Regions from separate parts of the Comamonas faecalis genome, predicted to be linked through region 2. Evidence: predicted binding sites of a transcription regulator. Region 2 holds the regulator's gene; each other region holds the start of a gene.
The links. The regulator LexA, encoded in region 2, represses DNA repair genes until DNA is damaged. The targets are predictions, from matches to a motif close to ACTGTATNNNNATACAGT.

Region 1: the regulator LexA is predicted to act here: its motif matches at 1,901-1,918, upstream of ABD767_RS06600 (PA0069 family radical SAM protein).
Region 3: the regulator LexA is predicted to act here: its motif matches at 2,005-2,022, upstream of recA (recombinase RecA).

Annotation. Positions count from the first base shown of each region.
Region 1 is NZ_BAABBP010000009.1:2,518-5,790, reverse strand. It holds gene fghA (S-formylglutathione hydrolase) at 1-44, shown strand, start outside; gene ABD767_RS06605 (class I SAM-dependent methyltransferase) at 61-741, shown strand; gene ABD767_RS06600 (PA0069 family radical SAM protein) at 766-1,899, opposite strand; gene rnk (nucleoside diphosphate kinase regulator) at 2,194-2,601, shown strand; gene ABD767_RS06590 (nitronate monooxygenase) at 2,681-3,273, opposite strand, start outside.
Region 2 is NZ_BAABBP010000037.1:29,989-33,261, reverse strand. It holds gene ABD767_RS15490 (asparaginase) at 97-1,077, opposite strand; gene lexA (transcriptional repressor LexA) at 1,164-1,835, shown strand; gene ABD767_RS15480 (hypothetical protein) at 2,066-2,425, shown strand; gene hrpA (ATP-dependent RNA helicase HrpA) at 2,441-3,273, opposite strand, start outside.
Region 3 is NZ_BAABBP010000003.1:160,905-164,177, forward strand. It holds gene recX (recombination regulator RecX) at 363-827, opposite strand; gene recA (recombinase RecA) at 838-1,956, opposite strand; gene ABD767_RS03010 (MarR family transcriptional regulator) at 2,086-2,610, shown strand; gene ABD767_RS03015 (response regulator) at 2,647-3,273, shown strand, end outside.

The DNA of each region.
Region 1 (3,273 bases), on a different contig from region 2:
TGGATGACCATCTGCGCCACCACGCACGGCAGGTAGGAGCGTAAAACTCTGGAAAACACCTTGAGAACACCTGACTACCCCAGCGCCGACGGACCCCGATGGGCCGCCGTGGATGCATATTTCTCCGACCTCCTGGCGCCGCAAGACAATGCGCTGAGGCACGCGCTGGCCGCAAATGCTGCGGCAGGCCTGCCAGCGCACGATGTTTCCGCCGTCCAGGGGAAATTCTTGGCCATCTTGGTTCAATTGACCAGGGCCAGGCAGGTGCTAGAAATCGGCACGTTAGGCGGCTACAGCACGATCTGGATGGCTCGTGCCCTACCCGCCGGGGGCTTGGTGACATCGATCGAGCGGGAGCCGACCCGGGCAAAAGTGGCGATCGCGAACTGCACCGCTGCCGGGTGCGCTGACAAGGTGGAGATTCGCACGGGAGAGGCGTCCGACGTGCTGTGCTCGCTCCAGGGACCATTCGATCTCGTCTTTATTGATGCCGACAAGCCAAACAACCCCGTCTATCTCGAACAGGTCTTGAAGCTCGTACGCCCGGGGTCGGTGATCGTTGGAGACAACGTTGTCCGAGGAGGCGCCGTGGTCAATGACACAAGCTCCGACCCGAATGTCTTGGGCGTCCGACGCTTTACCAACATGCTGTCTGCCAATCCCAGGCTGGACAGCACCGCGCTCCAGACAGTCGGTGAAAAGGGATGGGACGGTTTCACGATTTCAATCGTCACAGCGTAGATATTCAGCCCCTGGAGATCAGCATCAGAACAACACGCCCTGCCCCTGCTGCCCTGACGGCGCAGGCGGGCGAAACTGCGTGGCATCCAGCGGTGGGCGTTCGCGCACCAGGCCCAGCTGGCGGCAGGCGTGCTCGAAACGCTGGCGCAGCAGATCTGCCCATAGCCCCTGGCCCTTCATGCGCGTGGCGCGGTTGCTGTCGTATACGCGACCTGCCTTGCGCTGATCCGCATCGACGCCATGCAAATCCTGGATGCGCGCCAGCACGCGCGCGGCGCGCTCCGGGTAGTGCTGCTGCAGCCACTGACGCATCAGGCCATTGAGCTCCCAGGGCAGGCGTACCACGCTGTAGAACGCGCTGCTGGCGCCCGCCTCGCGCGCGGCGGCCAGCACCTGCTCCATGTCTTCGGTGATGAAGGGGATTTGCGGCGCCACGCTCACGCCCACGGCAATACCCGCCTGCGCCAGCCGGCGGATGGTCAGCAGCCGCCGGTGCGGCGCGGCGGCGCGCGGCTCCAGCACCCGCGCCAGGCGCGCGTCCAGCGTGGTGATCGTCAGGTTCACCGCCACCAGGCGCGCCTGGGCCAGCGGCGCCAGCAGATCGATGTCGCGCTCCACGCCGCTGCCCTTGGTGATGATGGCAAACGGGTGGCGCGCCTGGGCCAGCACCTCGATCAGCGCGCGCGTGAGCCCCAGCTGACGCTCGATGGGCTGGTAGGCGTCGGTGGCTGATCCGATATTGATCACGCTGGGGCGGTAGGCCGGCCGCGCAAGCTCGGCGCGCAGCAGTGCCGCGACGTTGCGCTTGGCGATCAGCCGGGTTTCAAAATCCAGCCCGGGCGAAAGATTCAAATAGCTGTGCGTGACGCGCGCATAGCAGTAGATGCAGCCGTGCTCGCAGCCGCGGTAGGGGTTGACCGCCTGGTCGAAGAAGATGTCGGGCGAATCGTTGCGCGTGAGCGCACTACGCGCTTCTTCCCACACCCATTGGGTTCGGGGCGCGGGCGCCGCGTCCTGCGCCGCCGCGCCATCGCCCCAGCCGTCGTCGAACGCCTCGCGCGCCCAGGCCTCGAAACGGTGGGGTATGCGGCACGCAGCGCCCCGCCCCTTGATGGGCGCCTCGGCGTCGCTGTTGATCGTGCGATGGATTGGCGTCATAACTGTATGAATATACAGTTTTCTAATTTTGTTGTCTGCTGGTGGCAGCGGGAATGCTTGGAAAAATCAGCACAATCCCCGATAATCCGAGACGCTGCGCCAGCTTGGCGCCAACCACTTGCCTAGGCCCGGACAACTCCGTTGCCCGGGCTTTCGTCCGTTTGCAACGGAAGCCGCACCCCATTGAAGGCCCCGGCGGGACGCTGGCCGCACACACTGCGCCACTCCAGCCGGGCCCAGACCAAAGGCGGCCTCCCTTCGCCGGACAGCCAGAATTACCAAGGAAACCTGACCATGTTGCGCAAACCCGCCATCACCCTGTCGACCCTGGACGTCGACCGTATCGAAGCCCTGCTGGAGAAGCAAACCGCCGACTTTCCTGGTCGTGAGGCGCTGGAGGCCGAGCTGCTGCGCGCCGACATCCAGGAGCCCAAGGACATGCCAGCCAACGTGGTGACGATGAACTCCACGGTGCGCTTCACGCTGATCGAAAGCGGCAAGACCAATACGCTCACGCTGGTCTACCCCAAGGAAGTGGATGGATCCGGCGACAAGGTATCGATCTTCGCGCCCGTGGGCATTGCCCTGCTGGGCCTGAGCGTGGGCGACGAGTTTGAGATGCCCAACCCCACGGGCCAGGTGACGGTGCGCGTGGACGCGATCACCTTCCAACCCGAGAGCGCTGGCGAGTTGCACCGCTGACCGAAGACTTCGCCTCCAAAACAACAAAGGCAGCCTCGGCTGCCTTTGTTGTTTTAGCTGCGGCTCAGCGCGCGCGGGATCAGGCGACCGCCAGGTCGGCCTGCTCTGCCAGGCCCAGGCGCTCACGGGCCTGCTGGTATTCGCGGCGCAGGCGCGCGACCAGCTCGGCTGCCCCGGTGACGGCATCGACCGCGCCAATGCCCTGGCCGCAGCCCCAGATGTCCTTCCAGGCCTTGGTGGCACCGCCGCCGAAATTCATCTTGCTCGGGTCGGACTCGGGCAGCTTGTCGGGATCGAGGCCAGCCGCACGAATCGACGGCGCCAGGTAGTTGCCATGCACGCCGGTGAATAAATTGCTGTAGACGATGTCGTCGGACGTGGCGTCGACGATGGCCTGCTTGTAGGCGTCGCTGGCGCGCGCCTCGTGCGTGGCGATGAAGGCCGAGCCGATGTAGGCGAAGTCCGCCCCCATGGCCTGCGCGGCCAGCACGCCGCCGCCGGTGGCGATGGCCCCGGACAGCGCCAGCGGGCCATCGAACCACTGGCGGATTTCCTGGATCAGTGCAAACGGGCTCTTCACGCCCGCGTGGCCGCCAGCGCCGGCGGCTACCGCAATCAGGCCGTCGGCGCCCTTTTCTATGGCTTTCCGGGAGAATTTGTTGTTGATCACGT
Region 2 (3,273 bases):
CGCGTGAGGTCAAACGCTCTCGCAGCAAGTTCCCAACGAAAAAATGCCAGTCAGCAGGTTAACTGACTGGCATTGCGCGCCGCGGGGCTTTGCCGTTCATGGCTGCATCAGTTCCAGCATCAGGCTGATGCGCGCCTTCACCGGGCTCAGGCCCTGCGCGTCGCGCCAGCGAGCGTCCTGCAGCGACACCATGCGGCCCAACGGGCAGCGACTGGCAATGCGCACCGCAACACCGGCGTCCAGCGCACGCTCCAGCGCCGGCTGCAGCGCCTCGTGCAGCGTGCCGTTGCCCGTGGCCGCCACCACCAGGCCATGCACGCCGTGGGCCACCAGCGCGTCGACGACCACGCCGTCGCTGCCGGCATGGCTGGCCACCAGTTCCACCCGCGGCCAGCGCCAGGGCTGCTCGGCAGGCGCCGCCGCAAGGCGCATGGCAAGGTCGGCGAACACCGCCGGCCGGGCTGCAGGAGGCGCGCCATGTGCCCAGCGCACCCGCTCGTCCTCCACCCAACCCAGCGGGCCTTCGTCGCCCGATGAGAAAGCGTCCAGCCGCAGCGGATGCACCTTGCGCACCGCGCGCGCGCCATGTAGGACACCGGCGGCCACCGCCAGCACGCCACGCGCCTGCGGGTGCGCGGCCAGGCGCACAGCATCGAGCAGGTTTTGCGGCCCATCCGGCGCCAGCGCAGTCGCCGGGCGCATCGAACTGGTCAGCACCACCGGCTTGTCGGCGGGCAGCAGCGCGTGCAGCAGCCAGGCCGTCTCCTCCAGCGTATCGGTGCCATGGGTGATGACCAGCGCCGCGACGGCCGGATCCTGCAGGCGCGCCCAGCAGCGCTGCACCAGCGCCTGCCAGATGGCGTGGCTCATGTCCTTGCTGTCGACATTGGCGACCTGTTCAGCCACCAGCTCAAAACCGGCGGCCGCCTGCGCCAGCGCAGGCACGCTCGCCAGCAGCTGATCCACACCCAGCTGGCCAGCCACATAGCCAACGTTGGCGCCCGCCACGGGCGAGGTGCCGGCAATCGTGCCGCCGGTGCCGAGTACGACGATCTTGTTCGCCTGCTGCACTTGCATTCCTCCGGAAACTGTTTAAAAATACAGATACTGTTTGAAAAAACAGTAATTGAATCCCTGCCACCTTCCTCGCCCAGGACGCAGCCATGGCCGAACAACCCAAGCTTACCGCCCGCCAACAGCAAATTCTGGATCTGATCCAGAACGCCATCGCCAACACCGGCGCGCCCCCCACGCGCGCCGAGATCGCCGCTGAGCTGGGTTTCCGCTCGGCCAACGCCGCCGAGGAACACCTGCAGGCGCTGGCGCGCAAGGGCGTGATCGAGCTGGTCAGCGGCACCTCGCGCGGCATCCGTCTGCGTCAGTCGGTGCGCCAGATCAACGCCGCACGCGGCGCGCAGTTCAACCTGCCAATTCCCGGCCTGTCGCAGCTCACGCTGCCGTTGATCGGGCGCGTGGCCGCAGGCTCGCCCATCCTGGCGCAAGAGCATGTCGACCAGACCTACGCGGTCGAGAGCACCTTGTTCCAGCACCGCCCCGACTACCTGCTGCGCGTGCGCGGCATGTCGATGCGCGACGCCGGCATCATGGACGGCGACCTGCTGGCCGTGCAAGCCACGCACGAGGCGCGCAGCGGGCAGATCGTCGTCGCCCGGCTGGGCGACGAGGTCACGGTCAAGCGGCTGCGCCGCAGCGCCGGCAGCATCGAGCTGCTGCCCGAAAACCCCGACTACCCCATCATCCGCGTCGCTCCCGGAGAACCCTTTGCGATCGAAGGCCTGGCCGTCGGCCTGATCCGCAACACCATGCTGATGTAGCCTTATTCCATTTCTATATCGATCGAGTACGCGAAGGTGAAGCGCAAACAGTGCTGTAGCACGACAAGCGAAGCCGACAAAGTAATCGGTTGATATGGAAATGGAATTACGGCGCCGCCGCAGGTGGCGGGCGTCTGGCATGCATGCAGCAAACACGCACGCATGCCAACCCTGTGGCAACCGGCGCCTCTTCTGGTCAATCCTGCCGTGTTCACTTCACGGAGTCTCACATGGCCCATTCCGGATTGGCCCTGGGTGCGCACGCGCCCGCCGCCACACATTCGCCCCTCATCCGCCCGCTGCGCGGCCTCGCCAACTGGGCGCTGGCACGCACTGGCGAGCGCGGCTGCCACGAGGTACGCCCCGGCCTGCCGCTGCTGCACCCCACGGTGGAGCTGGCCCCACAGCCGCGCATCCATGGCCCCGCAAGCCGCGTGCTGGCCAATGCACGCAACGCCGCTGCGCGGTGCCAGCAGCCAGAACGGCCACTGCGCGTGATCCTGCATCCACAAGAGGGCGCCTGCCGCATCGCCCTGTCCGGGCGCATGGCCGACGTCTGCGCCGAACTCGACCGGCTGGCGCTGGCGTGACGACGCGCGCTGCCGCTACGACTGCAGCTGCGCCCAGACCTTGTCCAGGCGCTTGCTGCTGACCGGGTACGGCGTGCGCAACTCCTGGGCGAAGAAGCCCACGCGCAGCTCTTCGAGCATCCAGCGGTATTCGTGCATGCGCGCATCCTGCTGGCCCTTGCGCTGCGCCAGCAGACGCCAATAGCGCTGCTCCAGCGGCTGCAGCTCCTTCATCCTGGCAGCGTCGCGCACCGGGTCGGCGCGCAGCTTGTCCAGCCGCGCGACGATGGCCTTGAGATAGCGCGGGAAATTCTGCAGCTGCGTCCAGGGCGTCTGCGCGACGAAAGATTTGGGCATCAGCTTTTGCAGCTGGGCGCCTGCGTCCTGCACCGCGTCGGGCGCGCCCTTCGTGTCCTTGAGCTTGCGCTGCGCCGCCGCGTACTCCTGCAAAACCACGCCCACCAGACGCGCCACCTCGTTGGCGATCAGCGTCAGCCGCGCGCGCCCGTCCTGCACGCGCTGCGCAAACGCCGCCGCGTCGCCGGGCAGCGGCTCCTGCAGAAAGGCGCGATCCATCGCCACGTCGATGATCTGCGCGCGCAGTTCCTCCTGCGCACCCAGCGGCATATAGGCCACGGCCATCTTCTGCAGATCGGGAATGTTCTTTTCCAGGTACTTGAGCGCGTCCTTGATCTGCAGCGCGCACAGGCGGCGCAGGCCCAGGCGGTGTTTGGCCGCCGCAACCTCGGGCTCGTCGAAGACCTCGATGGCCACCGCATCGCCCTGGTCGATCAACGCGGGAAAGCCGATCAAGGTGTGGCCACCTTTCTTGATTTCCATCAGCTCGGGCAGTTCGCCAAAGTCCCAGG
Region 3 (3,273 bases), on a different contig from region 2:
CCGTGCCCACCCCCTTCTGTACGTGCCGAGAAGCGCAGAGCGCGGGGCGGGCTGGCGCCGCAGGACGCCAGCCTTCGTGGTCTGACTTGCCGTGGCTGTTTGAGCGAAGCGCGTCAGCGCGTAGCGAGTTCCACGGCGCGCCCCGTGATCGAGCATCGCAGGTTGCCCCGTAGCGCAGCGAAGGGGACGCGTACAGCAGGGTCGCCTTTCTTTTGGGTACTTTTCTTTGGCGAAGCAAAGAAAAGTGCCTCGCTCGCCGGGGCGAGACCCGGCCAGCCACCTCAACAATCAAAGCAACAATAAAAACCAGCGCCCCCGCAGCGATGCCAGCCAATGCTGCCGGCCGGTCGCGGCGACCACCGTCAAGCCTCATCCTCCCCCGGCCCCGCCCGCACCACCCGCCGCACCACGTCGCCGGAGAACCCGCGCGCGGCGAGAAAGCGCATCTGGCGCGCACGCTCCTGGGGCGTGCCCGGCGGGGGTGCACTGCCAAAGCGCTGGCGCCACACGGCGGTGGCGCGCTCCAGCTCGCTGGCGGCCAGCTGCACGGCGGCGCTGCGCACCAGGTCTTCGTCCAGGCCCTTGCGCCGCAGTTCCTGCAGCACGCGCTGCGTGCCCAGGCGCGGCGCGCGGCGGTGGACGACCGAGTCGGCCACGCGCTGCGCGTTGATGAAGTCCTTGGCCTGCAGGTCGTCGAGCAGTGCAGCCAAGTCGTCGCCCTCCTGCACGTGGCGTTGCAGCTTGGCTTCGAGCTCGCTGCGCGAGTGCTCGCGTTGCGACAGCAGGCGCAGTGCGCGGCCCTTCAGCGAGAGCGGGGCGAATGCCATCGGAGCGCAATTACTGCTCGGCTTCCTTCTTGCCGCGCGCCGGCTTGGCCTCGCTCGGGGCGTCGGCCGCGGGCGCGATCACGGGGGCGGCGGCCATCGGTGGCAGCGGCGCCACGCCCAGGCTGTCGCGCACCTTGTTCTCGATCTCGTACGCCAGGCCCTGGTTCTCGCGCAGGAATTCGCGGGCGTTGTCGCGGCCCTGGCCGATCTTCTCGCCGTTGTACGAATACCAGGCGCCGCTTTTCTCCAGGATGCGGGCGTTCACGCCCATGTCGATGATCTCGCCCAGGCGCGAGATGCCCGTGCCGTAGAGGATGTCGAACTCGGCCTGCTTGAATGGTGGGCTGACCTTGTTCTTGACCACCTTGACGCGGGTCTCGTTGCCAATGGCCTCGTCGCCCTTCTTGATGGTGCCGATGCGGCGGATGTCCAGGCGCACCGAGGCGTAGAACTTCAGCGCGTTGCCGCCGGTGGTGGTCTCGGGGCTGCCGAACATCACGCCGATCTTCATGCGGATCTGGTTGATGAAGATGACCATGCAGTTGGTCTTCTTGATCGTGGCGGTGAGCTTGCGCAGCGCCTGGCTCATCAATCGCGCCTGCAGGCCGGGCAGCGAGTCGCCCATCTCGCCCTCGATCTCGGCCTTGGGCGTGAGCGCGGCGACCGAGTCGACGACGATCAGGTCGACCGCGCCCGAGCGCACCAGCGAGTCGACGATCTCCAGCGCCTGCTCGCCGGTGTCGGGCTGGCTGATCAGCAGGTCGGACAGCTGCACGCCCAGCTTGCTGGCGTACTGCACGTCCAGCGCGTGCTCGGCGTCGACGAAGGCGCAGGTGCCGCCCTGTTTCTGCATCTCGGCAATGACCTGCAGCGTCAGCGTGGTCTTGCCCGAGGATTCGGGGCCGTAGATCTCGATCACGCGCCCGCGCGGCAGGCCGCCCACGCCCAGCGCCACGTCCAGACCCAGCGAGCCGGTGGAGACGACCTGGATGTCGTCGATGGCCTCGCCCTCGCCCAGGCGCATGATCGTGCCCTTGCCGAACTGTTTCTCGATCTGCGCGAGTGCGGCCTGCAAGGCCTTGGCTTTTTCGCTTTGGGCGGCGGTATTGCCCTTGGTGGTGGCGTCCATGGAAAGCTCCCGGTGATGGTGATTGGGTGTGCCTGTGATGATTTACAGGCTGTGTACATGAACAGTAGTTTAGGCGAGACTTTCCGGTAAAACATCCTATAAATAGTCAGTTTGCCTGACAATAATGCGATGGATTTGTCTACCGCACCCGACGACCGCTGGCGCCAGGCGCACCTGGGCTGGCTGCTGGGCCATGCGCTGCGCCGGTTCGACGCGCGCGTATTGCAGCTGATGGCCGCCAGCTGCGAGGCGCCGCTGGCGCTGTCCAACCTGGCCGCGCGCGAGCAGGTGGGCGCGGCCATCGTCCACATCACCCGCCACCTGCCACTGCGCGGCGAGCGCATTGCAGCGCTGGCGCAGCGCGCCGGCATGACGCGCCAGGCCATGCACGACCTCGTCGTGCAGTGCGAGGCCTGGGGCCTGGTCACGCGCCAGGTCGATCGGCTGGACGCGCGCGCGCGGCGCGTGTGCTTCACGCCGCTGGGGCTCGATTGGCTGCAGGCGTTCGAGCGCGCGGTCGCGCAGGCGCAGGCGGAGTTTCGCGCCGAGGTGGGCCAGGACGTGGCCACCGTCGTCGCGCTGGGGCTGGAAGCCTATGCCGCCGGCCTGCCGGATCCGCCAGGGCAGGGCGCGCCAGCTTCTAGAATCACCTGACCATGCCGGGCCGCCGGGGCGCCGAGGAGAAGTGATATGCGCATCTTGATTGCTGAAGACGACCAAGTGCTGGCCGATGGGCTGTTGCGCTCGCTGCGCGGATCGGGCGCGGTGGTCGACCAGGTGTCCAGCGGCACCGAGGCCGACGCCGCCCTGATGACCAACAACGAATTCGACCTGCTCATCCTCGACCTGGGCCTGCCCAAGATGCACGGGCTGGAGGTCTTGAAGCGCCTGCGCGGGCGCGGGTCGGCGCTGCCGGTGCTGATCCTGACGGCGGCCGACAGCGTGGACGAGCGGGTCAAGGGGCTGGACTACGGCGCCGACGACTACATGGCCAAGCCGTTCTCGCTGCAGGAGCTGGAGGCGCGCGTGCGTGCGCTCACGCGCCGCGGCATGGGCAGCACCAGCGCGATGATCAAGCACGGCCCGCTGGTCTACGACCAGGCCGGGCGCGTGGCCACCATCGACGGCAAGCTGGTCGAGCTGTCCGCGCGCGAGCTGGGGCTGCTTGAGGTGCTGTTGCAGCGCGCCGGCCGCCTGGTCAGCAAGGAGCAGCTCGTCGAGCGCCTGTGCGAGTGGGGCGAGGAGGTGAGCAACAACGCCATCGAGGTCTACATCCACCGCCTGCGCAAGAAGATAGAGCGCGGGCCGATCCGCATC